DNA from 4 places in the Ligilactobacillus sp. LYQ139 genome. Region 4 is predicted to be linked to each of the others. Evidence: predicted binding sites of a transcription regulator. Region 4 holds the regulator's gene; each other region holds the start of a gene.
The links. Region 4 encodes Rex, which represses fermentation and respiration genes when NADH is low (regulators of the CRP and FNR family bind a similar motif). Its sites were predicted from a motif close to TTGTGAANTANTTCACAA; they were not measured.
Positions count from the first base shown of each region.

Region 1 (7,607 bases), on a different contig from region 4:
TAACCGCGAAAAAGCCCAACCTGGTTATTTCAGCCGGGTATCAAGTATGCTGGGAGAAATTTTGCAAGTATTGGGATGTGGAACTCCGCGCGGTTCCGCTTGATGAAGGGCACTTGCGATTGGATATTGATCACGTAATGGATTATGTTGATGAGTACACAATTGGGATTGTAGGAATTATGGGAATTACCTATACCGGCCAGTATGATGATATTAAACGGTTAGATGAAAAGGTGGCGGAGTATAATAAGCATTCCGAATACCCAGTCTACATTCACGTAGATGGAGCGTCGGGGGGATTGTTTGCGCCGTTTACAGAACCAGAATTAGAATGGGATTTTCGGTTAAAGAACGTTGTGTCAATTAACGCTTCAGGTCATAAGTACGGTTTAGTTTATCCGGGAGTTGGCTGGGTTGTTTGGCGCGACCAACGCTTCTTGCCAAGGGATTTGATCTTTAACGTGAGTTATTTGGGCGGTGAGTTGCCAACGATGGCAATTAACTTCTCTCATAGCGCTGCTCAAATTATTGGCCAGTATTATAACTTTATCCGGTTTGGTTTTGAAGGGTACCGTGATATCCACCGGCGAACGAATAACGTGGCGACATACTTGGCCCGTGCACTGAAGAAGACCGGTTTCTTTGAAATATTAAATGATGGTAGTCACCTCCCAATTGTGTGTTATAAGGAAAATCCGGCGAAGCAGCATGAGTGGACGCTGTATGATTTGGCGGATCGGCTGCTGATGAAGGGGTGGCAAGTCCCGGCTTATCCGCTCCCAGAAGACCTACAACAAACCGTTATCCAACGGCTAGTTGTGCGGGCGGACTTTGGGATGAATATGGCACACGCTTTTGTGCAGGACCTTCATGCCGCTTTGAATGAACTGGAACATAGCCACCTGGTCTTTCATGAAAAGGAAACGCCTAAGACGTATGGATTTACCCATTAATCAACAAGCGGTAATTAACCCTGGTTTATTGCGAAAAACGGGGGAATTGCCGCTTTTGCTGTTATGTTGGAACGGAAGGATTTTAAGGTTAGCCGTTAATGGACTTGGCAGAAAATGGTAGGATAATGGTACTAATTACTGGAGGAGGAAAACGATGAGCCAGGTTGAAATTAGCAATGCAGAATGGGAGGTTATGCGTCTGTTATGGTCGTTAGGCGAAGCTTCCAGTAAGCAGTTAGCGGATTTATTAGTCAGAAAGCAGGGGTGGAAGGCGGCAACCGTTAAAACCTTGTTAGGCCGACTGGTGAATAAGGAATACGTTGTGGCAAGGAAAAGTGGTCGGCGGTACCTGTACCGGGCAGTGGTAGGAGAGCAGGCAACAATTGATGCTCAGTTGAAGATGAGCTTCGATAAGATTTGCCAACGGCATGCTGGCCGGGCACTAATCCATGTAATTCAGAACATCCCCCTAACGACGGCGGACATTGAGCGCCTCATCGGGTTGTTAACCAAGCGGCGAAAGACCGCTCCGGATACATTATCGTGTAATTGCCTCTTCCCGCCGCAGGAGTGTCAGCAGGAGAAACCAAAAGCGATAAAATAGTTTTGTAGATAGAACTAAAATGTAATATACTAAGAAATAATTAAGAGGTTATTGGAGGTTATTGATAATGGCAACGTTTGAAAAGCTAATGTTGGATTTAAGTCAGCAGCTCCATCTGCATCAGGTGATTAGCGGCAACGACGACAGTGAAATGGAGCGTTTGGGAGCATTTGATATTTGTTACCTGGAAGCGATTAATCAACTGGGAAAGCCAACGATTGGAACGGTTTCTCACCTGTTGGATCAGTCAACACCCAACACTAACTACCATGTTAAAAAGTTGGTTAGTTTAGGGTTAATTGACCGGGTGATGGATAAAAAAGACCGGCGAGTTGCGCACCTGTTTGTCACGGATAAGTACCGTTCAATGATGCGGGCTGGTGGTGATGACTTCTGGAAGAGGTTACAAGAAGACCTGGGGGGAAAGGTTTCCGCTGATGACATCGCAACCTTCCAGCGGGTATTAAAGGAGACGGTGACGTTGTTACGGCAATCCGGGCTTGATAAAAGAATTGAGGAAAATAAGAAGCGGAAAGATTAATTTGTGCTTCTAGCTAAGCGGTGATCCGAATAATTGAGGGTCACCGTTTTTTTAGAGAATGAATTCAAAAAAATAAATGTATAGTTTCACAAATTCAGGAAAGGAGCACGGTAATTTAAGCTTAAACACGGCGATAAATATCAATTAGAACACCTATATTAAGCCAATGTAAGGGTTGACATAAAACTGGTCATTCTGTATTATTTTTGATGTAGGATAGGTAACAATTAACTCACTTTAAGGAGGAAGTACAATGACTGAATATCGCATTGAAGAGGACACACTAGGTCCAGTTAAAATTCCCGCCGAGGCATTGTGGGGGCCACAGACCGAGCGGAGTCGGAACAATTTCCCAACGGGCGAGTTGATGCCGATTGTGATTATTCGGGCAATGTTAAACATCAAGAAGGCCGCTGCTGAATCCAACCTGGAATTAAAGAATATTGACCAGGCAAAGGGTGAACTCATTATTCAAGCGGTCGACAGTCTGCTTGCCCTTAGTGATGATGAACTGCGGGCGGATTTTCCGTTGCACGTTTACCAGACGGGTTCGGGAACACAAACAAACATGAATGTTAACGAAGTTGTGGCTAACAAGGCGATGCAACTGGATCCGTCCATCGAGATTCTGCCCAACGATGACGTTAACCGGGGGCAAAGTTCAAACGATACCTTCCCGACGGCAATGAACGTGGCAGCAGTTGAGGCGGTTGCTCAACTTGAGAAGGCCGCTCAGCACCTAATTGACGAGTTAGCCAAGAAGCAAAAGCAGTACTGGAAGACCGTTAAGATTGGGCGGACCCACCTGCAGGATGCCACGCCGTTGACGTTTGGTCAGGAAGTAAGCGGTTGGGTCAGCATGGTTCAGCATGACCTGGACTATTTAAAGGAATTGGATGATACCTTACTTGAATTGGCGATTGGGGGAACCGCCGTTGGAACGGGCTTAAATGCTGTGCCGGGTTTTGCCGACATGATTGCTGCTAAGTTTAAGGAGTACTACGGCTTTGACTTTACTGCTAAGAGCAATAAGTTCTACGGGTTAGCGGCTCACTCTGGAATTAACGTGGTCCACGGGGCCATTAAATCGCTGGCAGCCGATCTGATGAAGATTGCTAACGACGTGCGATTCTTAGCTTCTGGTCCGCGGGCGGCGTACAACGAATTAAATATTCCGGCTAACGAACCAGGATCTTCCATTATGCCGGGGAAGGTGAACCCAACGCAGGCGGAAGCCATTACCATGGCGGCTACCCGCGTAATGGGGAACGACGTGACGATTGACGTGGCTTGCTCCCAGGGGAACTTTGAGATGAACGTTTACAAGCCAGTGATGATTGCGGCTTTCTTGGAATCCGCGGACCTGTTACGGGGCACGATGATGGGCTTTGCCGACAAGATGATTGCCGGAATGACGGTTAACGAGGAGCGGATGAAAGAGCTCGTTGATAACTCCCTGATGACCGTTACGGCCTTGTCGCCGCATATCGGCTATCACGACAGTGCAAAGATTGCGCAGCAGGCCGATAAGGAAGGAACAACCCTGCGGGAAGCAGCGCTGAAGTCCGGAAAGCTAACGGCTGAACAGTTTGACGAGTGGGTTGACCCATTGAAAATGACAAACATTGATCAGGATGACTAACGGAGGTAAGTGAAATGGCGAAGTTTTGGTACCAACCATGGGGCGCAAACATGCTGAAGAATCAGTATGACGTGGTAATTGTCGGGTCTGGAGCGACCGGGCTGGTGGCCGCAATTCAGGCTAAGGAACTTGGCTTGAAACCGGCAGTTTTTGAGAAGATGGAGAAGCTGGGGGGGAATTCCAACCGAGCATCTTCAGGGATGAATGCGGCGGAAACAAACGTGCAACTGCGGCATGGAATTGTCGACAGCATTGATGACTTTTACACCGAGACGTACCAGGGCGGTGGGAAGCTTAATGATCAGGATCTGTTGCGCTACTTCACGTCCCATGCTGCCCTTGCGGTTGATTGGCTCTTTGACCATGGGATTAAGCTTGAGGACGTGACGATTACCGGGGGGATGAGCCGGAAACGGGCCCACCGGCCTGCCAGCACGGCGCCAATTGGAGCGTTTCTTATCAAGCACCTGCTACAGGTGGTTCAGGAAGACAACGTTCCGGTCTTTAATAACACAAAAGTCACGCAGCTGTTACACGATGATGCTAATCGGGTCACCGGCGTAAAGCTGACCGATGAAAACGGGCAGGAACGAACCGTGAAGGCACCGGCGGTTCTTCTTGCTACTGGTGGGTTTGGGGCCGCTAAGGATCTCATCAAGAAGTACCGGCCGGATCTGGTAAACTACAAAACAACCAACCAAGAAGGGGCCACTGGTGATGGCTTGAAACTGGCGGAAGAGGTTGACGGCCAGCTCGTTGACATGAACTTTATTCAGATTCACCCAACCGTCCAGCAGGATAACCCACATGTATACCTGATTGGAGAAGCTGTGCGGGGGGAAGGCGCCATTCTGGTTAACGGCCAGGGGGAGCGGTTTATTAATGAATTGGATACGCGGAAGGTGGTTTCTGCGGCAATTACGGCCCTGCCAGAAAAGAGTGCTTACCTGATTTTTAATCAAGATGTTCGTGACCACGCTAAGGCCATCGATTTTTATGACAGCGTTGGGTTAGTCGAGCATGGCGAAACGCTTGACGCCCTTGCCAAGAAGATTGGTGTTCCGGCGGACAAATTAACGGCCACGATTGACCGGTGGAACACGGTGGTTGCTGATCAAAACGACGCAGACTTTGGGCGGACGACTGGTTTGAACCACCAGTTTACGGGTGGACCGTTCTTCGCCATCCACATTGCGCCGGCCATTCATTACTCGATGGGGGGCTTGCACATCGACCCGCAAACCCGCGTGTACGACACGAACGGGCGGGTTATTTCAGGATTGTACGCTGCCGGGGAAGTTGCCGGGGGCTTGCACGGAAACAACCGGATCGGGGGGAACTCCATTGCTGATACTGTAATCTTTGGGCAGCAGGCCGGCAAGCAAATTACCCGGTTTGTCCGGGAACACCAGAATAAGTAGGCGCTAACCAGCAAAAAATTAGTAGTCATCAACGGGGATGACCGCACCGGGTTTCAGGGACCCTAGCGGTGATCCCCGTTTTGAGGTATAAATGTAGTACAATAAGGGCCAATGAGGAGGGAAAACTGATGAATACAAAGAAACGGTTGCGCAAAATGGTCGCGCTGACGCTGTTGGTGGCGATCATTGTTGTCCAAAACATTGTGCCGTTTTTAGGGTATATTCCAATTGGCCCCTTAAGTATTACGGTGATCCCCGTTACGGTTGCCGTGGCGGCGGTAATTTTTGGCCCCCGGGCTGGTGCTTTAATTGGGGGGATTTGGGGGGTAATCGACTGGCTCCGAGCGTTTTGCTGGCCGACAAGTCCGCTGGCAGCCTTGGTGATGGTTAATCCGGTTGTTTCCGTGCTCCCCCGGGTTTTGGTTGGCGTGGTTGCGGGAATGGTGTTTAAGCGGTTGGGCCGACAGCACCGGCAACTTGGTGCCGCCGTGGCGGCGGGGAGTGGCGCCCTTACTAATACTGTATTAGTACTGGGCTTCATCTACCTACTGTATCGGGGACATGCGCATGCATTATACGGGGTGGCCGTCCATGCGTTATTGCCGTATTTGTTGACGGTGGTGGCGACTAACGGAATTCCTGAGGTGGTTTTAGCAATGATGGTAGTTCCTCCAATTACGTGGGCGTTGGCTCAGCGGGGATTTGGCGACAGGAGTGATTAAATGCGCCGGTGGTGGCGAAAATTAAAGCGAATAATCCGGCGCCACCGGCGAGGTGTGAGCGTAATTGTGGTAATGTTCTTTATCATTTGTGGCTTAACAGATTGGGGCGTTCGCCGCGCGCTACCACCCACTCCAGTGACGCCTGCCGCCCAGCAGCGGCAAACGTTTATTAAACAGGTGGCTCCTATTGCCCAGCGCGCCCAACGAGTTACCGGTGTCCCTGCTAGCATTACCCTGGCTCAGGCGGCGTTGGAGTCGGACTGGGGGCAAAGCGAACTTGCGCGTAAGTACAATAACTTATTCGGGGTCAAGGGAACCGGAACCAACTCGGCAATGATGCTGACCAAGGAATACGTTAACGGGCAGTGGATTACGGTGCGGGCTAGTTTTGTGGTGTATCCCACGTGGCAGGCAGCTGTGATGGCCCACGATGAGTTGCTTGCAGGTAATCAGCGGTATGCGGGAGTACTGCAAGCTTCCAATTACGTTGCGGCGGCCCGTGCCTTACAGAACGGGGGATATGCAAGTGATCCAGACTACGCGGCGAAGTTGATCCGGTTAATTAGGCAGTATCACCTTGACCAGTATGATTAATGATATGAACACTCTTTTGTAGTATGTTTGTGGTAAAATAACGTGAAACAAGCGCGTTTTGCGGATGAAAGGATCGTTGTTGGGATGGCGGATGATGTTTTATTTCCGGGCAGCACGGTCGGGATTATTGGTGATAGCCCGAACGGAATCATGTTGGCCCGGGCAGCAAAGAAACTAGGCTTTAAGGTTGTTGTGTACTGCACGCAGGAGGGGAATCCCGCCCTTGCAGAAGCGGACGTTCCAATGGTCGGACGAATGGACGACCACCAACGCCTCCAGGACTTTGCCCAGCGGTGTGATGCGGTGACTTACGAATCAGAAGAAGTTCCGCTGGAAGCCGTTGAGGTAGTTAGCAAGTACACGCAGGTACCTCAGGGAACGGAATTACTGGAGATCGCCCAGGATCGGCTGCTTGAGCGGGCCTTTTACGATCAGTTAAACGTTAACATTGCGCCGTACGCAACGATTATCACGCTGGATGATGTCTACCAGGCGGTTACTTCGATTGGGTATCCGTGTGTGTTAAAACCCGTTCAAAAGCAGCCGGGGGATGACCGGTTTATGATAATTAAGCGGCAGACGGACATCGCAAAGTGTGCGGGCCTGTTGGAACAGGGCGGAACGTTTATCCTGGAAACCTGGGTACCGTTTGTGAAGGAACTCTCCGTTATCGTGACCCGGGACGGGAAAAAGGCTCAGAATTATTTTCCAATTATTGAGAATATTTACCATGACGGGCGGTTACACGAAACACTCGTGCCCGCGCAGATTAGCCATGACGTTGAAAGGGAAATTCAGCGGCTATCGATGCAAATTGTTCAGCAGTTTAAGGCGCGCGGAACGTTTGAAGTTAGTTACTTTATGACGGCGGAAGGAATGCTGTATGTCAAGCGGATTGTGCCGGCTTTATCCATGCCAGGGTATGTCTTTGACGCGGCGATAAACATCAATATGTTTGCCCAGCACATCCGGGCGATTGCTAATATGCCGCTGGCGCGGACGGAGATTCTCGAACCAACAGCCATGGTAATTGTTGAGCAGGAGGATATGCCAGCATTGCGGACACAGTGGGTGCTAAAAAGCAATTGGCGGTATAACTTCTTTCGTTACCCGCAATCGCTGCAAGCCCA
Region 1 covers NZ_JBJFZW010000003.1:47,737-55,343, forward strand. Annotated here, with positions in the region: gene ACI3E1_RS03680 (glutamate decarboxylase) at 1-953, shown strand, start outside; gene ACI3E1_RS03685 (CopY/TcrY family copper transport repressor) at 1,108-1,557, shown strand; gene ACI3E1_RS03690 (MarR family winged helix-turn-helix transcriptional regulator) at 1,625-2,098, shown strand; gene ACI3E1_RS03695 (class II fumarate hydratase) at 2,352-3,740, shown strand; gene ACI3E1_RS03700 (flavocytochrome c) at 3,755-5,161, shown strand; gene ACI3E1_RS03705 (ECF transporter S component) at 5,290-5,883, shown strand; gene ACI3E1_RS03710 (glycoside hydrolase family 73 protein) at 5,884-6,477, shown strand; gene ACI3E1_RS03715 (ATP-grasp domain-containing protein) at 6,562-7,607, shown strand, end outside.
Region 1: ACI3E1_RS03695 (class II fumarate hydratase) is a predicted target of Rex. The motif match lies at 2,151-2,168, and genes of this name have one in related genera.

Region 2 (7,607 bases), on a different contig from region 4:
GAGGGGTCATCCGATCACTGTTCATCAAGTACTGTTCAGTTGCAAGGTTGGTTCGAATATCGTTGGTATCCATTGCTAAGTATTGCATCATTGTTAGTTCCTCCATTCCTAAAGGGGAGCCCAGGATCATCCTGAGCTCCCCGGTTACTGTTCTAATGCTTCGGTGCGGTGCGCCCTTAATCAGGTTTTTTTATGGTTCGCACCTTCTTAAATATTTGTCGGGTAACCCGTTGCTACGTCCGCTGCATCCTGCACGGATTCGCTAACACTTGGATGTGGGTGAATCGTCAGGGCAATGTCATCCACCGTGGCCCCAGACTCAATCGCCAGTGTCATTTCACTAATGATTTCACTGACATGAACCCCAACCATTTGGGCACCGACAATTATGCCGCTTCCCTTGATGTAGACGAGCCGCATGAACCCATTTTGAGCGTCCATTGCAACTGCCCGACCATTGGCAGCTAACGGGAACTTCGCTTGCTTAACGTCTAAGCCCTGTTCCCGGGCCTGATCGGCCGTCAATCCAGTGGTTGCAATCGACGTATCCGTGTAACAAACCGCCGGCATTGCATGATAATCAACCGTCGTTTTCTTCCCGGCGATTGCTTCAGCCGCAACTTTGCCTTCATAGCTAGCTTTGTGAGCAAGCGCAAAGCCCTTAACAACGTCCCCAATCGCATAAATGTTTGGAATCGTTGTCCGCCCCTGGTTATCAACAGGGATTAGGCCCCGGTCATCTAACTGAATACCAACCTGTTCAATTCCCATATCAGCCGTATTTGGCTTCCGCCCAACACATACAATGCAGTAGTCCGCCTTCAATTCCCGTTCCTCACCGTCGATTTCGGCTGTCACGGTAACGCTGGCGTCATCTTGATCAGCATCTTTTGCCAGAGCGTTCGTATAAATGTCAACTCCCTGCTTGCTGAAATGGTGCTCAACCACCTTAACAAGGTCCTTTTCATAGTTTGCAAGAATACTATCCGAACCCTCAAGAATCGTTACGTGAGCCCCTAAGTTAGCGTATGCGGAGGCTAGTTCACTTCCAATGTAACCCCCACCAACAACAACCAATTCCTTCGGCACTTCTGGAAGACTCAGGGCGCCAGTTGAATCAATAACCCGTCCCTCAAACTTAAAGTGCGGGATTTCAATTGGATGACTTCCGGTTGCGATAATCAAGTTATTAAACGTGTACGTTTGCGCCTTGTCATCCGTAATTACCCGGAGACTGTGGTTATCTTTCAAGTAAGCATTGCCCCAAATTACGTCGATGTTGTGCTTCTTAAAAAGCATTCCAACACCACCGGTCATTTTATCAACCACAGACTGCTTCCATTCTTGGGTTTTTGAAAAATCCAATTCAGCAGCCGTCACCCGTAATCCCATATCCTGTGAGTGCATGGCACTTTGATAACGGTGAGCAGCTTCAATAAGTGCCTTAGATGGAATACACCCAACGTTTAAGCAAACACCACCTAAAAATTCACGTTCAATAACCGTGACTTTTTGGCCCATTTCGGCGGCCCGAATAGCAGCGACATAGCCGCCGGGGCCCGCTCCGATAACAACTGTATCTAAGTCAATTGCAAAATCACCAACAACCATTATCTATCCCTCCATTAACAGCAGTGCCGGGTCACTCAGTAACTCCTTCAGCCGGTTCATTGCTCGTTGACCCGTTCCACCATCAATAATCCGGTGATCAAAGGCCATCGAGAGTTTCAGTACCCGGGCAATTTGGATCTGATCATCCACTACAACCGGTTCCTTAACAATCTTTCCCATCCCAAGGATTGCAACGTTCGGCGGTGCAATCAGTGGTGAGAAGAAGCCACCACCAAGAGAGCCAATATTTGTAATTGACATTCCTGTGTGGGCCATGTCACCTGACGTCAGTTTGCCATCCCGGGCCTTCGTGGCATTATCGGCAATGTCCCGTGCAAGGGCAAACAAACTCTTCTTATCCGCATCCTTAACGTTTGGTACGAATAACCCCTTGTCAGTATCCGTTGCGATTCCAACGTTAACGTAGTCGTGATAAACAATTTCGTTAGTTGTCAGATCAAGGGACGCATTTAATACCGGGAATTCCTTCATTACAATTGCCAACGCCTTCGTAATGTAGGCCATAAATGTCAGGTGAATTCCTCGGTCAGCGGCCATCTCCTTGTATTTCTTCCGGTGATCCCACAGTTTATCAACCACTACATCATCGTACAAGTGGAAATGTGGAATCTGGGACCAGCTGGCTGCCATTGTCTTAGCGGTTGCTTTCCGAACACCGGACATCTTTTCCCGGTGATCAGGCCAGTCAGCATCAGTTGCAATCGGCTGTGGTGCAGGTGATGCCGAAACTGTAGCTACCGGAGCACTTTCAGCAGCTTTAGCAGCTCCCGGTTGTGGAACCCCACCATTCTGCAAGAAGTTTTCCACGTCGCTCTTTAGAACCTGACCATGATTTCCGGTTCCCTTAATCTGGGCAATATCAACGTCATGCTCGCGTGCAAAGGCCCGAACAGCGGGCATTGCCAAAACCGGTAAACTGTGGTCCTGGGCTACAAATGCCGCCGGCTTCACTGCTGGTTGTTCGGCAGCCGGTGCCGCAGGTGCGGACGATGCTGACTCTTCTACGGCCGGTGCCGCGGATGACGCATCGTCTTCTTCTGGAGCGGCATCTTCTGGAACATCCCCATCAATTTCAATTTCAACCAACGGGTCACCAACACTGGCAGTATCTCCTTCAGGAACCAAAATCTTACTAATAATCCCACTCACTGGTGACGGAATTTCCTCAACAGATTTATCGTTTTCGATTTGAACTAGGTCACCATCTTCTTCGACCTTGTCGCCTGGCTGAACATGCCACTCGCCGATTGTTCCTTCGGCGATTCCCTCCCCAATATCAGGGAGCTTAAATTCATACTTACTCATATCGTTCCTCCTCAGTTCTAGAAATTCACCGTTTCTTTAACCTGGGCAACAATATCCCGGGTATTTGGAATCCACGCACCCTCTGCTTCACCGAACGGGTACGGAGTATCTGGCGCCGTAACCTGAGCAATCGGGGCTGATAATGACAGAATTCCCTTTTCAGCAATTAACCCAGCGACCTGATTACTAATTCCTGCACGTCGCTGAGCTTCCTGAACTAATACAGCCCGGCCTGTTTTCTTAACTGATGCAAGGATTGTTTCTTCATCCAATGGTGCAACCGTCCGCAGGTCTACAACTTCGGCGTTAATCCCGTCCTTCGCAAGCTGGTCAGCTGCTTTTAAGGCTTCCCGCACCATTGCACCGTACGCGATAATGGAAACGTCCGTTCCTTCGCGCTTAACGGCTGCCTTGTCCAGCGGAACAGTGTACTCTTCGTCCGGAACATCCTGTTTGAATGACCGGTACAACTTCATGTGTTCCAAGAAAACAACCGGATCATCCGACCGTACGGAAGAAATTAACAATCCCTTCGCATCGTATGGATCACTTGGAATAACCACCCGTAATCCCGGACACTGAGCAACTAATCCTTCCAAACTGTCGGAGTGCAGTTCTGGTGTGTGCACCCCTCCACCAAACGGTGACCGGATGGTAATTGGCATCTTCCGCGTTCCCCCCATCCGGAACTGTTCCCGGGAAATTTGACCAGCGATTTCGTCCATTGTTTCATAAACAAACCCAAAGAACTGGATCTCTGGAACTGGCCGGAATCCTTGAAGAGCCAAGCCACAGGCCAAACCGCCAATTCCTGATTCGGCTAACGGTGTATCAAAAACACGCTCCTCACCATGCGTTGCCTGTAACCCTTCAGTGGCCCGGAACACACCGCCGTTTTTCCCAACGTCTTCACCGAAAACTAAAATCTTATCATCCCGCGCCATTTCCTGGTCAAGCGCCTGAGTGATCGCCTTAATCATCGTTGTCTTCGTCATTGTTACTTGGCCTCCTTTGCTTTGAATTTGTCCGCTTCTGCCTGAACGCTAGCAGGAACATCATTGTATTCATTCTCAAAGAATTCGCTGATCTTCTGCGCCGGAGTAGCTTCAACCTTTTCCATCGCAGCATCAATCTGTTGGTTGACCGCGTCACTCCAAGCGGCCTCCTGCTTATCATCCCATAGTTTCTTGCTTTCAAGGAACTTCCGCATCCGAATAACCGGATCCTTCTTATGCCACTCATCCTCTTCAGACTTTGAGCGGTACCGCTTCGGGTCATCTCCAGATAACGTATGCGGTCCATACCGGTACGTTAACGTTTCAATCAATACCGGCCCGTTCCCAGCTGCTGACCAATCCCGGGCAGCCTTTGTCACGGCGTAAACAGCCAGGGCATCCATTCCGTCAACCTGAACACCAGGAATTCCGACAGCAACGGCCTTCTGCGCTAATGTCTTCGCAGCTGTCTGTTTCTTCCGCGGAACGGAAATTGCGTACCCGTTATTTTGAACAATGAAAACTGCTGGCGCCTTAAATGCTCCCGCAAAGTTCATTCCTTCGTAGTAGTCCCCTTGTGAGGTCCCACCATCACCGGTGTAGGTGTAAGCAACGTTTGCCTTCCCATTCTTCTTAATTCCCAAAGCAACCCCGGCCGTCTGGACGTATTGGGCTCCAATGATAATTTGCGGTGGCATTGCGTTAAGGCCTTCCGGATACTCATTTCCAACAACGTGCCCCCGCGACCACAAAAAGGCCTTCTCAAGCGGTAGACCGTGCTGAATTAACTGCGGTACATCCCGGTATGCCGGGAGCAAGAAATCTTCCTTTTCCATCGCAAAGTTCGATCCCATTTGACTAGCTTCTTCTCCTGAAGTCGGCGCAAAGAAGCCTAATCGTCCTTGCCGGTTAAGTTTAGTGGAACGGTCATTTAAAATTCGCGACCACAACATTTGCTTATATAATTCAACCAACTGCTCGTCAGTTAAGTCGGGCATTAAATCTGGATTAACTACTTTTCCCTCTTTGTCTAACACCTGGTAGGTCTTAATCTCTGGGGAAACGTTGAGTTTATCAAAATCAAGTTTTGCCATCTGACTGCCTCCTCGTCTATGTGAAACTCCTTTTATTGAGTAACCGTTTACATCCTAATTATAGCGTGCTTCTTCGTGTTCGTAAATTTTGTGAATTTTCTTCATTTCTATTTTCAATAAAAAGACACAATTATAGGGATTTTCATAGCATAAAAAGATGATTTAACCATAATTTGTGATAATTAGCACATCTTCCTTTTAAGTCTTACTAATTTAATTACATAAATTAAAGGAGCCACAACCTAGATTGTAGCTCCTCCATCAATATCTGCTTTTACGTTTACCGCCGCTTGTGCTCAATGTCCAAGTCATCCTCTAACTCATCAACCTGCTGGCGAACCTGCTGGTAATCAGCATTGGTTGTCCGCGCCATCAACACATCGCACCGCGCTGCTCGCACCACGTACGAAGCCACCGATCCAACAACAATCCGCTGAATAAGCGTCTTCCCACTCGTTCCAACAATAATCAGGTCATTTTGGTATTCTGGTTGAAAATCCTTCACAATAACGTTCTTAGGATTCCCAAACCGCAAATGAACATGAACTTTATCGGCATCAAGGCCCCGCTTCTCCACAATAATCCGTTTAAGTTTTGTCATGAAGTCCTCGTTGCGGTGCTCAATCTCGTATACCTTTTCCCCGTCAAGGGCAATCCCTGCCCCGCCGTATTCCAAGGCATTCAAGTCCAACACCCGCAAAACGTCCAGGACGGCCCCTGTCCGTTTTACCGTCTCAATCGCTGTGTTGAGGGCAACAAAGGAGTTGTCCGAACCATCAATACAAACCAAAATCCGGTCATACGTTTGTTCTTCCATCACGACTCACCATCTTTCTTTTACCTACTTTTAGGATAACGTTTTCACAATGATACTTCAAGGGATGGTCGGCGATTTCCCCCAATAAATTCAAAAAAATCGATTACTTTACCTGAATTCCTCCGATAATCGCCGCAAGGGCGTAAGCATACATTATAATCACGGGCAGTCGACTTAAAGCAGCCAGTAAGTTACCACGCTGAATCCGCTCCCCTCGCCACCAGGAGATTGCCCGCCGGCCGTAACGAACAATTATCCAAATTAGCGCTATACCGCTCAATAACGTAAAAGCCACCATAAAGAACGGAATGTGCAACCGCTCAATTAGCTGTAAACCAATACTTAGCCCCAAGTTGTTGAAAATATGGGCCGCAATTGACCACTTAATTCCGTAACGAAAGGCAATGTAACCCAACAGCAGTCCCATTAAAAACGCAAACGGGGTTTGAATAATATTCCCATGAGCGCACGCAAACAATACGGCTGATACTACGATTGCTAGCTTTGCTCCAAGCGGTTGGAGCCGCCGCATCACAAATCCACGGAAAACAAGTTCCTCGCAAACCGGGGCACACAATCCCGCATACAGCAGCATACTTACCGACCGCATTCCCAGCTGGCTAGCCTCTTTTATCTGATCCATTGCAGATAAGCCTAGCTGGTTCAATATGGCTTCAATTCCTACTCCATAGATTCCAATAATTAATTGAATCGCAATGCTGGCTGCAATGATCACCACCCCTGCCCGCAACGTCATTTGCGTTTCGTGTGCATGAAGGTACTGGTGGCGGAGTTGATGATTCGATCCCAAAATCAAAATTCCAACCCCCACTCCCACAGCAATCATGTACGCCCAACCGTTGCTGAGTACCGCAGACAATACCGCCCGCATCGAAAAAGCTTGCCCGCGAAGCAGCATTATTATTGTCGTGATAAGGAACACCCCGATGTTCAACGCAAAAATATAAACAATTGCGCCCCAGCCAGCCTTACTCATAGTTCGACGTACTTGTCGTTCTCTTTCGCCCATCATAATTCTCCTCCTAATTATAGTAAGTTTATTATACTGGACTGCAATAATTTCGCAAGAAAAACATTATTAATCCTCCACCCAAATAAAACGTCCCCAGCACCCCTTAATTAGCGCTGAGGACGAATAATAAACTATTACTACAAAGTCTGCTGGTGCTTCTTCCGGAGATTTACCATCGTTGCTTCATCGAGATTCCCAAGGTCAACTAGTTTTTGCTCAATGGCTTCCAAAACAGTTACCCGATCTTGTGAACTAGCCATGAAGTCGTACCGGTCACCATCAATAATCAATAACGGGGAAGCATCATACGTCTTCCGCCACTCATCATACTGACGAAGAAGACGGTGGTAATAATCAACTAGCGACGGATCCTGCTCAATCTGTTCGTAATCCCGGCCACGCTTCCGGATCCGGGTCATCATCGTCTCATATGAAACCTTGATGTTAACCATCAAATCCGGGGATTTTTTATGTGCCGCCATCGGGAGTTCCTCCATCATGTTATTAAGAAGGCTCTTATAAATATCGTATTCAACTTTCGTAGCGTTCCCCATCTCAGTGTTCATTTTCATGAAGATTTCATCCTCATAAATCGACCGGTCGAGAATATTATTATCCTCCCGCATCGCCTGCTTAATCATCTTAAAGCGCCGGTTAAGAAAGAACGTCTGAAGTAAGTAAGCATACGGATTAGTCGCTTCCTTGTCACCTGCTGCCCGTTTCTTCGCAGC
Region 2 covers NZ_JBJFZW010000005.1:69,087-76,693, forward strand. Annotated here, with positions in the region: gene ACI3E1_RS05565 (lipoate--protein ligase) at 1-88, opposite strand, end outside; gene lpdA (dihydrolipoyl dehydrogenase) at 208-1,611, opposite strand; gene ACI3E1_RS05575 (dihydrolipoamide acetyltransferase family protein) at 1,615-2,937, opposite strand; gene ACI3E1_RS05580 (alpha-ketoacid dehydrogenase subunit beta) at 2,955-3,932, opposite strand; gene pdhA (pyruvate dehydrogenase (acetyl-transferring) E1 component subunit alpha) at 3,935-5,026, opposite strand; gene ACI3E1_RS05590 (universal stress protein) at 5,307-5,843, opposite strand; gene ACI3E1_RS05595 (CPBP family intramembrane glutamic endopeptidase) at 5,947-6,876, opposite strand; gene ACI3E1_RS05600 (deoxynucleoside kinase) at 7,014-7,607, opposite strand, start outside.
Region 2: pdhA (pyruvate dehydrogenase (acetyl-transferring) E1 component subunit alpha) is a predicted target of Rex. The motif match lies at 5,200-5,217, and genes of this name have one in related genera.

Region 3 (7,607 bases), on a different contig from region 4:
TTATTCAGCAACTAAAGGTGCAATTAATGGATTTACGCGTTCGTGGGCTAAGGAATTAGGGAATTTAGATATTCGTGTTGTTGGAGTTGCTCCAGGAATTATGGAAGCTACAGGGTTACGGACTCTGAGTTATGAAAAAGCATTAGCATACACGCGTAATAAAACAGTTGATGAATTAAGAGCCGGCTATAATAATACTTCGACAATTCCAATGGGAAGAAGCGGTAAGTTAATGGAGGTTGCTGACTTAGTATCTTATCTTCTATCAGATCGCTCAAGTTATATTACTGGTGTAACCATTAATGTTGCCGGCGGAAAGTCGCGTGGATAGATCGCTAGGGCGTGATTAAATTGAGAAGCGACCTCTTTAAGTTATTAAAGTTACTTATTGAAAATGGGGCCATGTCTATTGAAGAGATTGCGTGGTATGAAGGGCGTTCCTCGAGAACGTGTGAGAAACGTATTAAGGAATTAAATGATATTTTACAAGGCATTGCGGTTATCAAACGGAGGTCCGAGAAATACAGTCTAGTAATATTAGATTATGCTCGATTTTGGACCGTTGAAACGAAGGGTTTAAAAAGAGAACTGGATCTTAACGATCCATGTCAACGTCAAGCTTTCATTTTAGAGTATTTGATATCTAGACATTCGTGGTGTTCATATGACGAATTAGCGAATGCTATTAATATCAGTGTAAAAACAGTTCGTAGAGATATTGTGCGCTTAAAGGAGAGGTTGACCGCGTTAAATGTACAGTGCAATGTTAAACCAGGACGGGGAATAAAACTTACAGCAGCTAATCAATTAAATATACTTTTTGCATTACGAGATTGTGCTATTAACGTAATAGATATCGATGATGTAATTCCTGAAAGCTTTGAATCTGTTCTTAATTTATTAGGATTATCAGCAAATATTAAGCGCTGGATAAAGCTTAATTTGAAGACTTTGATAAAAGCGCATAGTTTTGGATTTAGTTTGGAGGGAAGCAATAATGGCTGGCAACCAATATGGAACACGCAAAAATCACAAAAGATTATAGATAATGTGAATGATCTTTTGCCGAACCTTACTAACGCTGAGCAGGATTTTTTGCTTATGCCGCTTATGATTGAATCAAATCAATTGTTGGACTCGGCGTTAGTGCAGGAGGAAATGAATGCTAATTTTTTGCGGATGAATAAATGGGTAAAAGCCGAATTAAGTGGTTGCAATTTGATTTTTCAAAACGTATATAACCGAATTAAGTGGCATTTATTATTCCTTATTGGTAGAGTACGAGCACATATTGATATTGACCAAATTTTACCGCATAACGTTATCCGTAAATATCCTGTGGCGTATGAATTGGGTAGAAAAATTGCATTGGGGGTTACGGAACTTTGTGGAATGGAAGTTTCTATAAATGAATTGGCGTATTTAGTGGTTTATTTTCAAATGTTATTAGAGGAAAAAAGAAGTGGGTTACAGGGGGTGCGAATAGCATACGTTGGAAAGATTCGGACTGCATTACGCGAATTTATATGTGAAAAGGTAAAGAAAGTCCTTGGTACGATAGATGTAGATGAATATTTTACGCCGGATGACTTCCAAAATAGTAAAAAGCGATATTTATTGGTGTTTTCTGAGCGTCCTTTTGAATGCTCTAATGGCGTTCTTGTTGATATTAATATGGTGTTTAGGGGGAACGTATTGGCGTCCGTTATCGATACTTCGATGGTTGAATACATGGATAATATTCACTTGTGTCATATAAGTGTCATGAAAATCGAAGCTGACGAATACTATAATGCTGTGGATGAAACAATCCAGGAGCTAATTGTGGAAGGACAACTATCTGATGATTTCAGAAAAAATTGGGTAAATAGGGGTTCGGCGGTCGATAATTTATTTCCCAACGGGATTGCAGTCCCGCACGCCGTCGATGCTTTTCAAACAAGTAAGGTAGTTTTAGGGATAGGAATAATTAAGCGCCCCTTTAAGTATAAAGAGATGCCTGTGCGTTTAATTTTTGTTATTGGGATGCCAGAACAGCTTAATGATGAGCTGGTTAGCACTGTTTCGCGAATATATGATTTAATCACTTCTGTTGCTCATAATAAAGTTCTATATAATAACCTATTAAATTACGATCCGAGTAAACCGTTTGTTCAGATAATAGAGGGGATATAAATGAGTGTTATTTGGTTAGGAATATTTTTAGCAGGGGCATTCTTTATTCAAGCTATATTGGGATTTATGCAATTGAAACGTTTTATTAATATGTTTCGTAAAATGAATCGGCAGGGTAAAGTGCTCATTGGGAAGAATCCTAAACGGTTACAAGCTGGAAGTATTATTTTATTGAATATTGATGAAAGCGCAAACATAAACCGTGCAGAGTTGCTAAAGGGCGTGACGTCCTTTGCGCGTTTTCAATCAATAGATTCCTTGAAGGGTCAATCGTTACCTGAATTAGTGTCTTCATATAAGGATCTAAAGCAATTTAACCCGTTAATTCGAGGATGCTTATTAAATGCATATCGCAATTTTGTTAATTTCAGGACAGGTAATTTACCTGAAAATGAATCGCAAGTAAATATTAATTTTTTTGCTTTACCCGTATTTATTTCGGTTAAAAATGCCGTTATGCGATGGATAGGCACAATAGGAAGCTATATTGGTCGCTTTGGAGAAGCGAATAATAAATAGAGGGGGATATATGTAATGAAAGTAATAGTAGATATTGCGTCAGGCTTTATGGGGCTTTTCAAAACAGGAGGAAAGCAATTAATCCAGTGGATGGGATCGATTGTTCCAGTAGTATTACTACTTCTTGTATTAATGAATTCAATTATTGCACTTGTTGGTGAAAAGCGGATGAATAAATTCGCACAAATATCATCAAGAAATCCTTTTATGAGATATTTAGCATTACCTTTCCTTGCGTGTTTTATGTTGGGAAATCCAATGGCTCACACGATGGGCAAATTTTTACCTGAGTTTTATAAACCGAGTTATTACGCTGCGTGTGCACAGTTTTGCCACACTAGTAATGGGGTGTTTCCACATATCAATCCGGCGGAATTATTTATTTGGCTAGGCATTGCTCAAGGAGTACAACATTTAGGTTTAAATACAATGGACTTAGCAATTCGCTATTTGCTAGTTGGTTTGGTCATGAACTTTATTGGTGGTTGGATTACTGATTATACAACTGCGTATGTATGTAAAACAACGGGAATTAGTCTTTCAAAAACGATCGATGTAAAAGCTTAGGAGGGTCAGTAATGAATAAGGCAGTTAAGGTTATTCATGGATCAGGTGGATATGGCGGTCCGTTGGTAATTAAAGCGGAAGGAAAGAAAAATAAGATTGTATATATAACGGGTGGAAGTAAACCCGCAATTGTTGATAAAATTTCAAAGGTTACAGGAATGAAGGAAATTGATGGTTTTAAAACGTCAATTCCCGACGATGAAATTGCTGTTGCAATTGTTGATTGCGGGGGAACCCTTCGCTGCGGAATATATCCTAAGAAGGGGATTAAGACGATTAATGTGTTACCTACAGGGAAATCTGGACCGTTAGCACAGTTCATCACACCAGAATTATACGTTTCAAATGTGGGTGTAGAAGAAATTAGCGTGGCAGATGAAGACGATACGGTAATGAGTAATAATTCTGGTGGTCAAGTAGCCTTGTCTTCAACTGAAGAGGAAAGTGGATCATTTGATACGAGTAAGACAATTACTCAACAGAGTAGTAGTGGCTTTATTGCTAAACTCGGTATTGGTGTTGGACGATTTGTCGCTGTCTTTAATCAGGCAGCCAAAGATGCCGTTCAAACAGTAATAAATACGATTATACCTTTTATGGCATTTGTATCGTTATTAATTGGAATTATTATGGGCTCAGGAATTGGCAAGTGGTTTGCTCGAATTATGACGCCGCTAGCAGGCAGTGTATGGGGATTAATGATTTTAGGATTTGTTTGTTCGTTGCCATTCTTATCACCATTACTGGGACCGGGAGCCGTAATTGGTCAGGTTATCGGAACACTTATTGGGGTTGAGATTGGGAAAGGACATGTTCCGCCACAATATGCTTTACCAGCACTTTTTGCCATTAATACACAAAATGGATGCGACTTTATCCCGGTTGGCTTAGGGCTAATGGAGGCAGATGCAAAGACTGTTGAAGTTGGGGTCACTTCGGTTTTGTATTCTAGGTTTATAAATGGGGTGCCACGAGTGCTTGTTGCTTGGTTGGCTAGTTTTGGGCTTTATTCAGCTAAGTAGGATGATAAATATGCAAAAAGTGATTTTTAAAACTCAAGTTGTGTCTATTGGGGAAGAAGCTCTGGATTTTAGTTCAATTAATATGTTGATTTTCTTTGGTGAAAATGCTCCTAGCGCATTAAAGCCGTCGTGTTTTTTAATTCGTGTTTCTCCAACAAGCATGCCAATAACGACAGGAATGAGACTGCAAATCGATAATCAAAGCTATGTTATTACAGCAGTTGGTAATGAGGTTAGTGATAACTTAAATAGACTAGGGCATATTGCCGTTAGGTTTACTGGTGAGAAGAAAGCTGATTTACCAGGATCATTATATGTAGAAAAAAAGGATTTCCCCATAATAAGTAAGGGAACCGTTGTTCAAATAGTAAGTAATTAAGAATTAATGGTGTGCAAGCTAGTGTATGCAGATATTAGTTATGCAGTCAAGACACATTTTGTTTTTTACGAAATGTGTCTTTTTTGTATTGTACTTTTATGGAAGGCCTATTTCAGTATTATTTGATAATTATTTCACATATAAAAATAGGCGATTTAGATTTACATTTTGTAAATTCAATCAACATTATTAGTACACTAAATCGCTCGTTAATAAAATTTTTTTGCTGATTGATTTATTTTCCGGAAAACGCTTGCACGTATATGTATATGTATATATACTGGGGTTGTAGGCATGTAGACGACTTTTGGATCCAGACAAATTTGCAGCCTAAAAGTAATTGATTATGCGGGAGTGATTACTATGAGTATGACTATTTCGGTCATTAAGGAGCAAAAAGAGGGAGAGGCTCGTGTTGCTGCTACCCCCGAGAATGTGAAAAAAATGGTAAACTCTGGGAACACTGTCTTAGTAGAAAAAGATGCTGGTATTGGATCGGGTTTTTCTAACCAGGAGTATGAAGAAGCTGGCGCCAAGATTGTGAGCCATGCAGAGGCATGGAATCAGGGTAATTTGATGATTAAGGCTAAAGAACCAGTTGAAGAAGAGTACAAATACTTCAAGGAAGGAAAAATTGTCTGGGGATTCCAGCATTTAGCGTCAGCTCCACAAACTGTAAAGGCGATGATGGATGCTAAGATGACCGCTATTGGGGCAGAAACCGTTGTGCATAACGGAAAACTTGAATTATTAGCGCCAATCAGTAGGATGACCGGACAACGTTCTGTGATTATGGGAGCGTATTATCTAGAAGCACAACACCAAGGTGAAGGGATTCTTATTACTGGGTTAGACGAAGGCGATATTCATATTCCTGCCGGTCGGGTAGTAATCTTTGGCGGTGGTAATGCGGCTGAAGGCGCCGCTCAAGTTGCCCTTGGATTAGGAGCATCTGTTGTAATTATTGAATTAAATGATGACCGGATTAAGGAACTGCAGAACATGTATGCCGGTAAGGATGTTCGGGTGGTTAAATCAAACGAGGAAAATCTTGCTAGGGAGATTAAAGAAGCAGATATCTTTGTTTCGACTATCCTTATTCCGGGGGCTCGGCCACCAAAGCTGGTAAAGGAATACATGGTTAAATCAATGAAAAAGGGATCGGTGATTGTTGATATGTCGATTGACCAGGGGGGGTCAGTTGAAACCATGCATGCAACGACGATTGATGATCCGGTATACGTAAAATATGGTGTTGTGCATTATGGTGTTCCTAACCAACCGGGTGCTGTTCCCCGGACATCTACCATGGCACTCGCTCAAGGTAATTTGCCATATCTGTTGGAGATTGCGGATAAGGGAATTGATGCAGCAATCCGTGAGGATGGATCACTACGTTCAGGCGTGAATGTATACAAGGGTGATGTAACTAATAAAGGGTTAGCGGATTCATTGAATTTGCCATACACAGAATTATAAAGATCAAATTTGGGGGGATTTGAAATGAGTAATTCTTTGGTTGAAAAAACCGCAAAGTACTGTAATATTAAAGACATCATGGATGCACGGGCACACATTAGTAAGTATGCCCGGCGGACGCCCTTGTTACGCTCGTGGTTTTTGGGCGAAGAGGTAACTGGTGGAGAGGTATACCTTAAGCTTGAAAATATGCAATTAACTGGGTCGTTTAAGTTCCGTGGTGCTAATAATTTTATGCAGCATTTATCATCAGAGCAAGCAAAGCGTGGGGTAATTGCAGCCTCAGCTGGTAATCACGCTCAAGGGATTGCACTTTCTGGCTCAATGTTGGGAATTGAAACGTATATTGTAATGCCGGAAGAGGCGCCGCAATTAAAGCGGGACGCTACAGCAGGATACGGTGGACACGTTGATATTCATGGTGCAACCTTTGATGATGCGCATGAGTGGATGTTTGAACGTGCAAAAAAGGAAGGACTAACCGTTGCCGATCCCTTTAACGACCGCCTTGTAATCGCTGGTCAGGGAACGATTGGATTAGAAATCTTAGATGATCTGTGGGATGTCGATACAGTGATTGTTCCTGTTGGTGGTGGCGGATTAATGTCGGGGATTGCAACTGCTATAAAATCGTTTAATCCGGATGTTCACGTGGTAGGAGTTCAGTCGGAGAATGTTCACGGAATGGCCCGTTCGATTGACAAAGGTAGTCGGACATATCATCATGATGACTTTACCATCGCTGATGGAACGGATGTTGCAATGCCAGGTACAATAACATTCCCAATTTGTCAGAATCTAGTTGATGAAATGGTAATCGTCAGTGAAGAGGAAATTGCGCGTGCAATGAAAGATTTGTTAGTGCGGACAAAAATCCTTGCAGAAGGTGCTGGGGCATTGCCAACTGCTGCGCTCGAAGCGCATAAAATTGATGATAAATTCATCAAAGGAAAGAAGGTTGTTGGTTTGGTTTCAGGAGGAAACGTTGACCTTGAACGTGAAGAACAGGTTATTGATTTCTTCTCGAACCCAAATAGTAAAGTTAAGTTTTAAACAACTTGTCTATTGGAAATGTACGGGATGAAGGAGTACTAATTAATCGGTTAGTACTCCTTTTTAAGAAGGAAGGTTAATAATGATGGCTGGTAAGACACAAAGTGGGATGAAAAAGTCAATTGGTAGTGTAGCAGCGCTTGCAACCGTTGCTGGTACTGTAATTGGTTCGGGAGTTTTTTTTAAGGCGGGTGCTGTTACAGAATATACAGGTTCATCAAGTTTAGCGATGTTTGTGTGGCTTCTCGCGGGGTTCATTACTATTTGTGCTGGATTGACGTGTGCAGAGTTAGCGGCGGCATTTCCTGAAACGGGCGGATTGACGCGTTATATTGAACACTCATATGGTAGCTTTTGGGGTTTCTTAGCTGGCTGGGCACAAGCGATTATTTACTTTCCGGCGAACGTAGCGG
Region 3 covers NZ_JBJFZW010000005.1:78,471-86,077, reverse strand. Annotated here, with positions in the region: gene ACI3E1_RS05650 (SDR family oxidoreductase) at 1-331, shown strand, start outside; gene ACI3E1_RS05645 (PRD domain-containing protein) at 403-2,175, shown strand; gene ACI3E1_RS05640 (transcriptional regulator GutM) at 2,176-2,694, shown strand; gene ACI3E1_RS05635 (PTS glucitol/sorbitol transporter subunit IIC) at 2,710-3,261, shown strand; gene ACI3E1_RS05630 (PTS glucitol/sorbitol transporter subunit IIB) at 3,273-4,283, shown strand; gene ACI3E1_RS05625 (PTS glucitol/sorbitol transporter subunit IIA) at 4,285-4,662, shown strand; gene ACI3E1_RS05620 (alanine dehydrogenase) at 5,032-6,141, shown strand; gene tdcB (bifunctional threonine ammonia-lyase/L-serine ammonia-lyase TdcB) at 6,166-7,194, shown strand; gene ACI3E1_RS05610 (APC family permease) at 7,280-7,607, shown strand, end outside.
Region 3: ACI3E1_RS05620 (alanine dehydrogenase) is a predicted target of Rex. The motif match lies at 4,785-4,802, and genes of this name have one in related genera.

Region 4 (7,607 bases):
CAACTTCTCAACGATAACAGAGCCTTCTAAACCAGCGTTTTCAGCAATCTGCCGTACCGGTTCTTCAAGGGCGCGCTTAACGATGTTAACCCCTGTCTGAACGTCGCCGTTTTCCTTGATGGCAGCCACCTTGTCAATCACGTTAACAAGTGCCGTTCCACCTCCAGGAACAAAACCTTCTTCAACGGCAGCCCGCGTGGCGTTTAAAGCATCCTCAATCCGGTACTTCCGTTCCTTCAGTTCAGTCTCGGTTGCAGCGCCAACCTTAATTACAGCAACCCCACCAGCTAACTTAGCTAGCCGTTCTTGGAGCTTCTCCTTATCAAAATCAGATGATGCTTTCCCAATCTGCTTCCGAATTTGGTCAACCCGTTCGTCGATGGCATCCTTAGCACCAGCGCCCTCAACGATCGTCGTGTTTTCCTTCGTAACGGTTACCTTACCAGCTGAACCCAACTGATCAAGCGTAACGTCCTTCAATTGAAGCCCAAGGTCATCCGTAATAACCGTTGCTCCCGTCAGAATAGCGATATCTTCTAACATTGCCTTCCGCCGATCACCAAAGCCAGGTGCTTTAACAGCAACGGCCTTAAACGTCCCCCGAATGTTATTCAAAACAAGTGTCGGAAGTGCTTCACCGTCAACATCATCAGCAATGATTAATAACGACCGTCCCTGCTGAACAATCTGCTGCAACAGATCCATAATCTCCTGGATGTTTGAAATCTTCTTGTCCGTAATTAAAATGTACGGGTTGTCCAGATCTGCTTCCATCTTGTCGTTATCCGTTACCATGTACTGTGATAGGTAACCACGATCAAACTGCATTCCTTCAACAACGTCGAGGGTGGTGTCAATCCCCTTTGACTCTTCGATGGTAATAACCCCGTCCTTACCAACCTTTTCCATGGCGTTCGAGATTAATTCCCCAACCTTTTCGTTAGCGGCCGAAATTGAAGCAACCTGCGCAATATCACTCTTTGATTCAACCTTGTGAGACTGTTCATGTAGCGCCTTAACAGCAACATCCGTTGCTTCTTCGATTCCCTTCCGAATTCCGACAGGGTTAGCACCAGCCGTAACGTTCTTCATCCCGGCGTTTACAATTGCCTGTGTCAAAACCGTTGCAGTTGTCGTTCCGTCACCGGCAATGTCGTTGGTCTTTGAAGCAACTTCAGCCACAAGTTTAGCACCCATATTTTCGAAGTGGTCTTCCAATTCAATCGCCTTAGCAATTGTTACCCCGTCGTTCGTGATTGTTGGAGAACCATAGGACTGTTCTAGCACAACGTTCCGCCCCTTTGGCCCGATCGTTGACTTAACCGTGTCAGCTAGTTTGTCAACCCCAGCTAACATCTTCTTACGTGCATCTTCTGCAAACTTAACTTCCTTAGCCATTGTCATATCACCTCATGTGTTAGATTTTAAGTTCATCATCACCGCTGACAATTAGTCAACGATGGCCATTAAGTCCTTTTCGTGGACAACTAAGTATGATTCACCATCATGCTTAACTTCGGTTCCAGCGTACTTGTCAAAGAGAACCGTATCACCCTCCTTAACTTTCGGTGCAACCGTCGTGCCGTTTTCAAGGGTCACCCCTTCACCAACAGCAACCACCTTCGCGGTCTGCGGCTTTTCCTTGGCATTGCTTGCCAAAACGATGCCCCCAACCGTTTGCTCTTTTTCTTCTTCTACTTTTAAGATTACGCGATCTCCTAATGGCTTAAGCACAAGCTATCCCTCCAAATGATTTATTTAGCACTCATCATTGGTAAGTGCTAACCTACAATTCATATACTACACACTTTTACCATGAAGTGCAAGCTTTTTTATCACTCTTCACGAGAGAGTGCTAATTAGCTTTTAAACGTAAAGCAGGGGCTACGTTTCCATAACCCCTGCTAATTAAAGAAGACTAATTATTTGCTTTAGTTAGATTAGCGAGAACTCCAAGCGTCCGGATCATTTGGCAAACAAACCCGTATTCGTTGTCGTACCACGATACCGTCTTAACCAATTGTAAATCGTTAACCGTGGTCACTTCTGTTTGGGTTGGATCAAAAATACCGCCAAACGTCGTACCAATCACATCTGAAGATACAATCTCATCATCGTTAAAACCAAATGATGGGTTGTCAACGGTATGTTTTCTTAATGTCTCATTAATTTCATCAGCCGTCACTTTTTTATTTAGAACAGTAACCAACTCAGTAATTGACCCATCAACTACTGGCACCCGCTGCGCGTGTCCTTTCAATCGTCCAGCTAATTCTGGAATGACCCGTCCAATTGCCTTCGCCGCCCCCGTTGAATGCGGCACGGTATTCTCTGCTGCAGCCCGCGCTGACCGCGGATTATTATTGGGCCCATCCTGTAATTTTTGGGATGCCGTGTAAGCATGCACGGTTGTCATTGTTCCCAACTTGATTCCAAAGTCCTGATTCAAGAAGTACGCCAACGGCGCCAAACTATTAGTAGTGCATGATCCAGCTGAAATAATTGTATCTGATTCATTCAAAATATTATGATTAACGTTGTATACAACTGTCTTAACATCTCCCGCTGGAGCAGAGATCAATACTTTTTTTGCCCCAGCTTTTAAATGGGCCTGCGCTTTAATTTCAGAAGTATAGAATCCAGAGCATTCTAAAACAATTTCAACGCCATCCTGGTTAACCCACGGAATTTTAGCTGCATCAGGGTAAGCATAGACGCTCACTCGCTTACCATTAATAAACAATGCCTTCTCATCAGCGTTAATTTCAACGTTATTTAAACACCCGTGAATCGTATCGTACTTGAGTAACTTAGCCAACTGTTGCGGTGAAGTTAAATCGTTAATTGCAACAACCTCGACGTTGTTCATATCCGAAGTAATTAACCGGCGCAATGCTAACCGGCCAATTCGCCCAAAGCCATTAATCCCAATCTTTACTGTCATATTATCCTTCCTCCTCTAAATAATTCTTAGCTTCTGCCTTTCTTCTGTTACACAAATTATTAACGATTAATGCAACAATCGTAAGCAAGCATCCAATCAATTCAAATGAAGAAATATGGTAGCCTCCTAGCACGCTGATAATAAACGACGTCACGGGAACGAGGTTCATAAACAAAATTCCATTGATTGAACCGACTATCCTATTTCCAAAGTTCCAAGCAAACACAGCAACCACACCCGCTAGGACAACCATATAAACTAACGCACCACTTACTCCTTGAATTTGATGAATCGTTGGTAGGCGAAGCCACCCAACTGACGTTGCTAATGCGATAATAACTACTACCGAAATCATCCCATAGATAGTGGTTAAAGCAGAATATCTCAAAATTGACCATTTGCTAAAATCAGCCCCGCCAGCAGTATAAATTACCCAACACAAGGCACCTAACAAAATCAATCCTGCAGCAATCAGCGTATTACTTCCCCGCAATAACGACCCAATATTCCCCTTCGTTACAACCATAAATACACCGATTGCTGCTACAACCATTGCAACTAACGAAAAAATTGGTGGTTTTACCCGGTGCCACACCCATGCAACAATGACTCCAAGTAATGGTTGAATTGCCATCATCACAGATGCAATAACTGATCCAGAAGGTCCTGCAAGTTTTTGACCTAAAAATACTAAAAAACTAAATCCCGCAAACGCCGCTGTTCCCAACAGCCATAATTTAATGCCATGTTTTTCCGGCTTAAACGCTTTTGGCCCTTCAATAACTAACAGTAAACCCGCAAAAATAACGGCTACAGAACCATACCGTAAAAGTGTAAAGTAAAATGGATCCAATATCCGCAGCGCTGGCTCCATAATTGGAAACATCCCGCCCCACGCTAACACAGCAATCAAGCACATCAACAGTCCCGCACTTTTTGATTTCAACTCCTAATCACCCTTATTAAATTTCTAATTGAAAATAACGCGCTTTTTTCAACATCATTAATTGTACGGTGATTATTTCCCATCAGGAAGAATCAATGTATAATATCTGTTATAACCTATTGTTATAATACTAAAGGAGTTCTCGATGCAATTACCACCACTAAATATTGAAAACCTAACTACCTTCATTACCGTTTGTGATTGTGGCAGTATTAATAAAGCAAGTGAATGCCTTTTAATATCACAACCAGCTATCAGTAAAAAAATTACCCATCTTGAAGAATTAGTTAACCATCAATTGCTAAACCGGACATCTCAGGGAGTTTCTTTAACGGATGACGGTAAAGAGTTTTATTCTAAGGCTCGTAAGATAGTTACGGCTATCCAAAAGCTCTTTTATTTTTCATCCGATAAATCCACCCCACCACTTAACAATATTAAGGTGGGGACACTTGATAGTATCGCTACCGCTTTTGATTCCCACCAGTTACTTAAGATTATTTCAGAAACACATAAATATGTATCAACAAATAAAATATATGAATTAATTACCCCATTTAACCAGGAGCAACTTGATGTCATTTTTATGGATGAAGCGTTCAGTGACCAACTTCACGGACAAATTTTTAGTAATACTTTATACGAAGAACCCTATTATGTTGTTGGGCAAACTGCTGTTCTTCAATCAATTTCCGCTTCAATGGTTACCCCCAAAGATCTTCAACAACTTCAATTACTAATGTATCCACAGTACTGTCCTATTCATTCAAGAATAGTTCAAATTTTTAGAAAATTGGGACTTTCACTACCAGAAATTCACGAAGTCGATTACAGTGAAGCGTTAATAAAGTTAATTATGACTTCACAATTTGTGACAATTTTGCCCGAATCACTAATGCATAAAAACGTTAGTACAATTAAAAATCTTGATGCTAAAAAACTCAGTATTGACTTTATCCGAAAAGTTGCAGTATTTTCACATAATCCCCGCCTTACATTCCAATTTAAATCAATGCTTCAAAAAATATAAAAAAACGTGTTCCAAATAATTGGTTCTTAACCACCTGCTTGGAACACGTTTTTAATGTTCTTCCTTACAATTATTATTCTTCATCCTTCTTCGGCCCAAAATGATCCAGGAAGTAGATTAGTGTCTGCAATTCGTTCGTCAAATCCACGTTCTGAATTCGAACCGTTTCCGGCGCCGCAATTCGCATCGGGGTAAAGTTCAAAATTCCCTTCACCCCCGCTGCAATCATCTGGTCAGCAACGTTTTGAGCAACGGATGCCGGCACCGTGAGGATCGCCACCTCAATTTGCTGAATAGTCAACTGCTCTTGCATATCCGCCATCGGATAAACCGGCACCCCATTTTGGATTGTTCCGGTAATATCATCGTTGATATCAAATGCTGCACTGATCCGCACGTTGTTACTCTGATGGAAATTAAAATTAAGGAGCGCGTGCCCCAAGTTTCCAACCCCAATTAACGCCACGTTTGTTAACTTATCTTGACTTAGGGTCTTCTTAAAAAATGCTAGTAAACTATCAACATGGTACCCGTACCCGCGTTTCCCAAGAGCGCCAAAGTACGAGAAATCCCGCCGAATTGTTGCTGAATCAATCTTAACCGCCTCGGCAAGTTCCGTTGAAGAAACCCGTTCTTTCCCCGCATCCTTAAGAAAATTAAGATAACGGTAGTAAATGGGTAACCGCCGCGCAGTTGCCTGTGGAATTTTTGCCATTCCATGAAACTCCCTTCAATTAGTCTTCACAAGCAACTATAACATAAACGTTGATATTAATACGAATTAACCTGATAATTTCACAATCTCTTTATACGTCTTTCGAAAAACGTATGCTAAAATGAATAGGATTATTACTCTGAACGAAAGGATGCATACCATGATACTGCTCCAAGCACAAAAAGTTGCCCGCCACTTTGGGGCTGATACCCTTTTCCACAACGTTAACCTGGATATTCAAGACGGCGACCGGATTGCATTAGTCGGCCGAAATGGTGCGGGCAAATCCACCCTAATCAAGATGCTAACGGGGGAAGCTGAACCAGATGAAGGGCAAATTATTCGGCGTAAGGACCTCACCATCGGTTATCTTGCCCAAAACGCTGGCTTATCGTCGGGGCGCACCTTATATGATGAAATGTTAAGCGTGTTTGCTCCCCTTCAAAAAATGGAGGCGGAAATTCACCAGTTAGAGGAACAAATAGCTAATCCCCCAACGGATCCGACCGCCCCCCAATACCAACAACTCCTCAACCACTACGATCAGCTACAACACGATTTTAAGGAACAAAATGGCTACGGTTACGAAACAGAGATTAAGTCCGTTCTCACCGGATTTAAATTTTTCTCCGAGGATTATGACCGCCCGGTCGACACCCTCTCTGGGGGGCAAAAGACGCGATTAGCTTTGGCAAAGCTTTTGCTCGAAAAACGAGATCTGCTGATTCTTGACGAACCAACCAATCACCTCGACATTGCCACGCTTACCTGGTTGGAAAACTACATTCAATCGTACCAGGGGGCTTTGCTAATTGTTTCCCACGACCGGTATTTCCTTGACCGGATTGTAAATCAGGTTTACGAAATTGAAAATGGCACCAGCACCCACTACACCGGGAACTACTCCCAGTACGTTAAAGAACGCGCCAACCGGCAGAAAGCTGCGTGGAAGGCCTACGAAAAACAACAGGCAAAAATCCATGAAATGGAGGAGTTTGTCAATAAAAACATCGTCCGGGCCTCAACCACCAAACGAGCCCAAAGCCGCCGGAAACAATTAGAAAAAATGGAACGCCTGGATAAACCCGCTAGCAGTGAACGAACCATGCGGTTTACGTTTACCCCAGAAAAGGAAAGTGGCAATATCGTTCTAACGGTAAAGGACGCCGCAATTGGCTATAATGGGCATCAATTAGCCGCCCCCATTGACTTTGAATTAAAAAAACATCAGGTCCTAACCATCGTCGGACCGAACGGAACGGGAAAATCCACCCTACTTAAAAGTATCTTGGGCATAATTCCGTTCATTCACGGTAGTGCCACCCGCGGAACAAACGTAACCGTGGGGTACTACGACCAGGAGCACCAGGTCCTGCACGCCGATAAAACCGTTCTCGATGAAGTATGGGACGATCACCGAACAATGCTGGAACGGGATATTCGCTCCGTTTTAGGGAGTTTCCTTTTCAGCGGTGACGATGTCCAAAAAAAGGTTGTCAACCTCTCCGGGGGAGAAAAAGCGCGCCTTTTACTTACTAAGCTCGCCTTAAACCACGATAACCTGCTGGTCCTTGATGAACCAACCAACCACCTCGACATTGAAAGTAAAGAAGTTCTAGAACAAGCGGTTAAGGATTTTTCAGGAACCGTGTTAATGGTTTCCCACGACCGGTACTTCATTAATCAGGTCACCACTAACGTCTTAGAACTCGCCCCGACTGGAAGTACGCTTTACCTTGGAGACTACGATTACTACGTTCAAAAACGGGACGAACAAGCTCACCTTCAAGCCGCTCAGGCCAAAGAGGTTGCTCCGGCTTTTAAGGCAACCACTCCAGCAACAAATAGCAAGCAGGACTTCGCCACCCAAAAAGCCCAGCAACGGGCTCACCGGAAGTTAGAGCGGGCCGTACAGCAGGCGGAAAAGCAGATGGCTACCCTTGAAGCCCAAAAAGATGAACTTGAAAAGGAG
Region 4 covers NZ_JBJFZW010000006.1:62,207-69,813, forward strand. Annotated here, with positions in the region: gene groL (chaperonin GroEL) at 1-1,398, opposite strand, end outside; gene groES (co-chaperone GroES) at 1,450-1,734, opposite strand; gene gap (type I glyceraldehyde-3-phosphate dehydrogenase) at 1,919-2,944, opposite strand; gene ACI3E1_RS06420 (DMT family transporter) at 2,946-3,863, opposite strand; gene ACI3E1_RS06425 (LysR family transcriptional regulator) at 4,036-4,920, shown strand; gene ACI3E1_RS06430 (redox-sensing transcriptional repressor Rex) at 4,994-5,635, opposite strand; gene ACI3E1_RS06435 (ATP-binding cassette domain-containing protein) at 5,796-7,607, shown strand, end outside.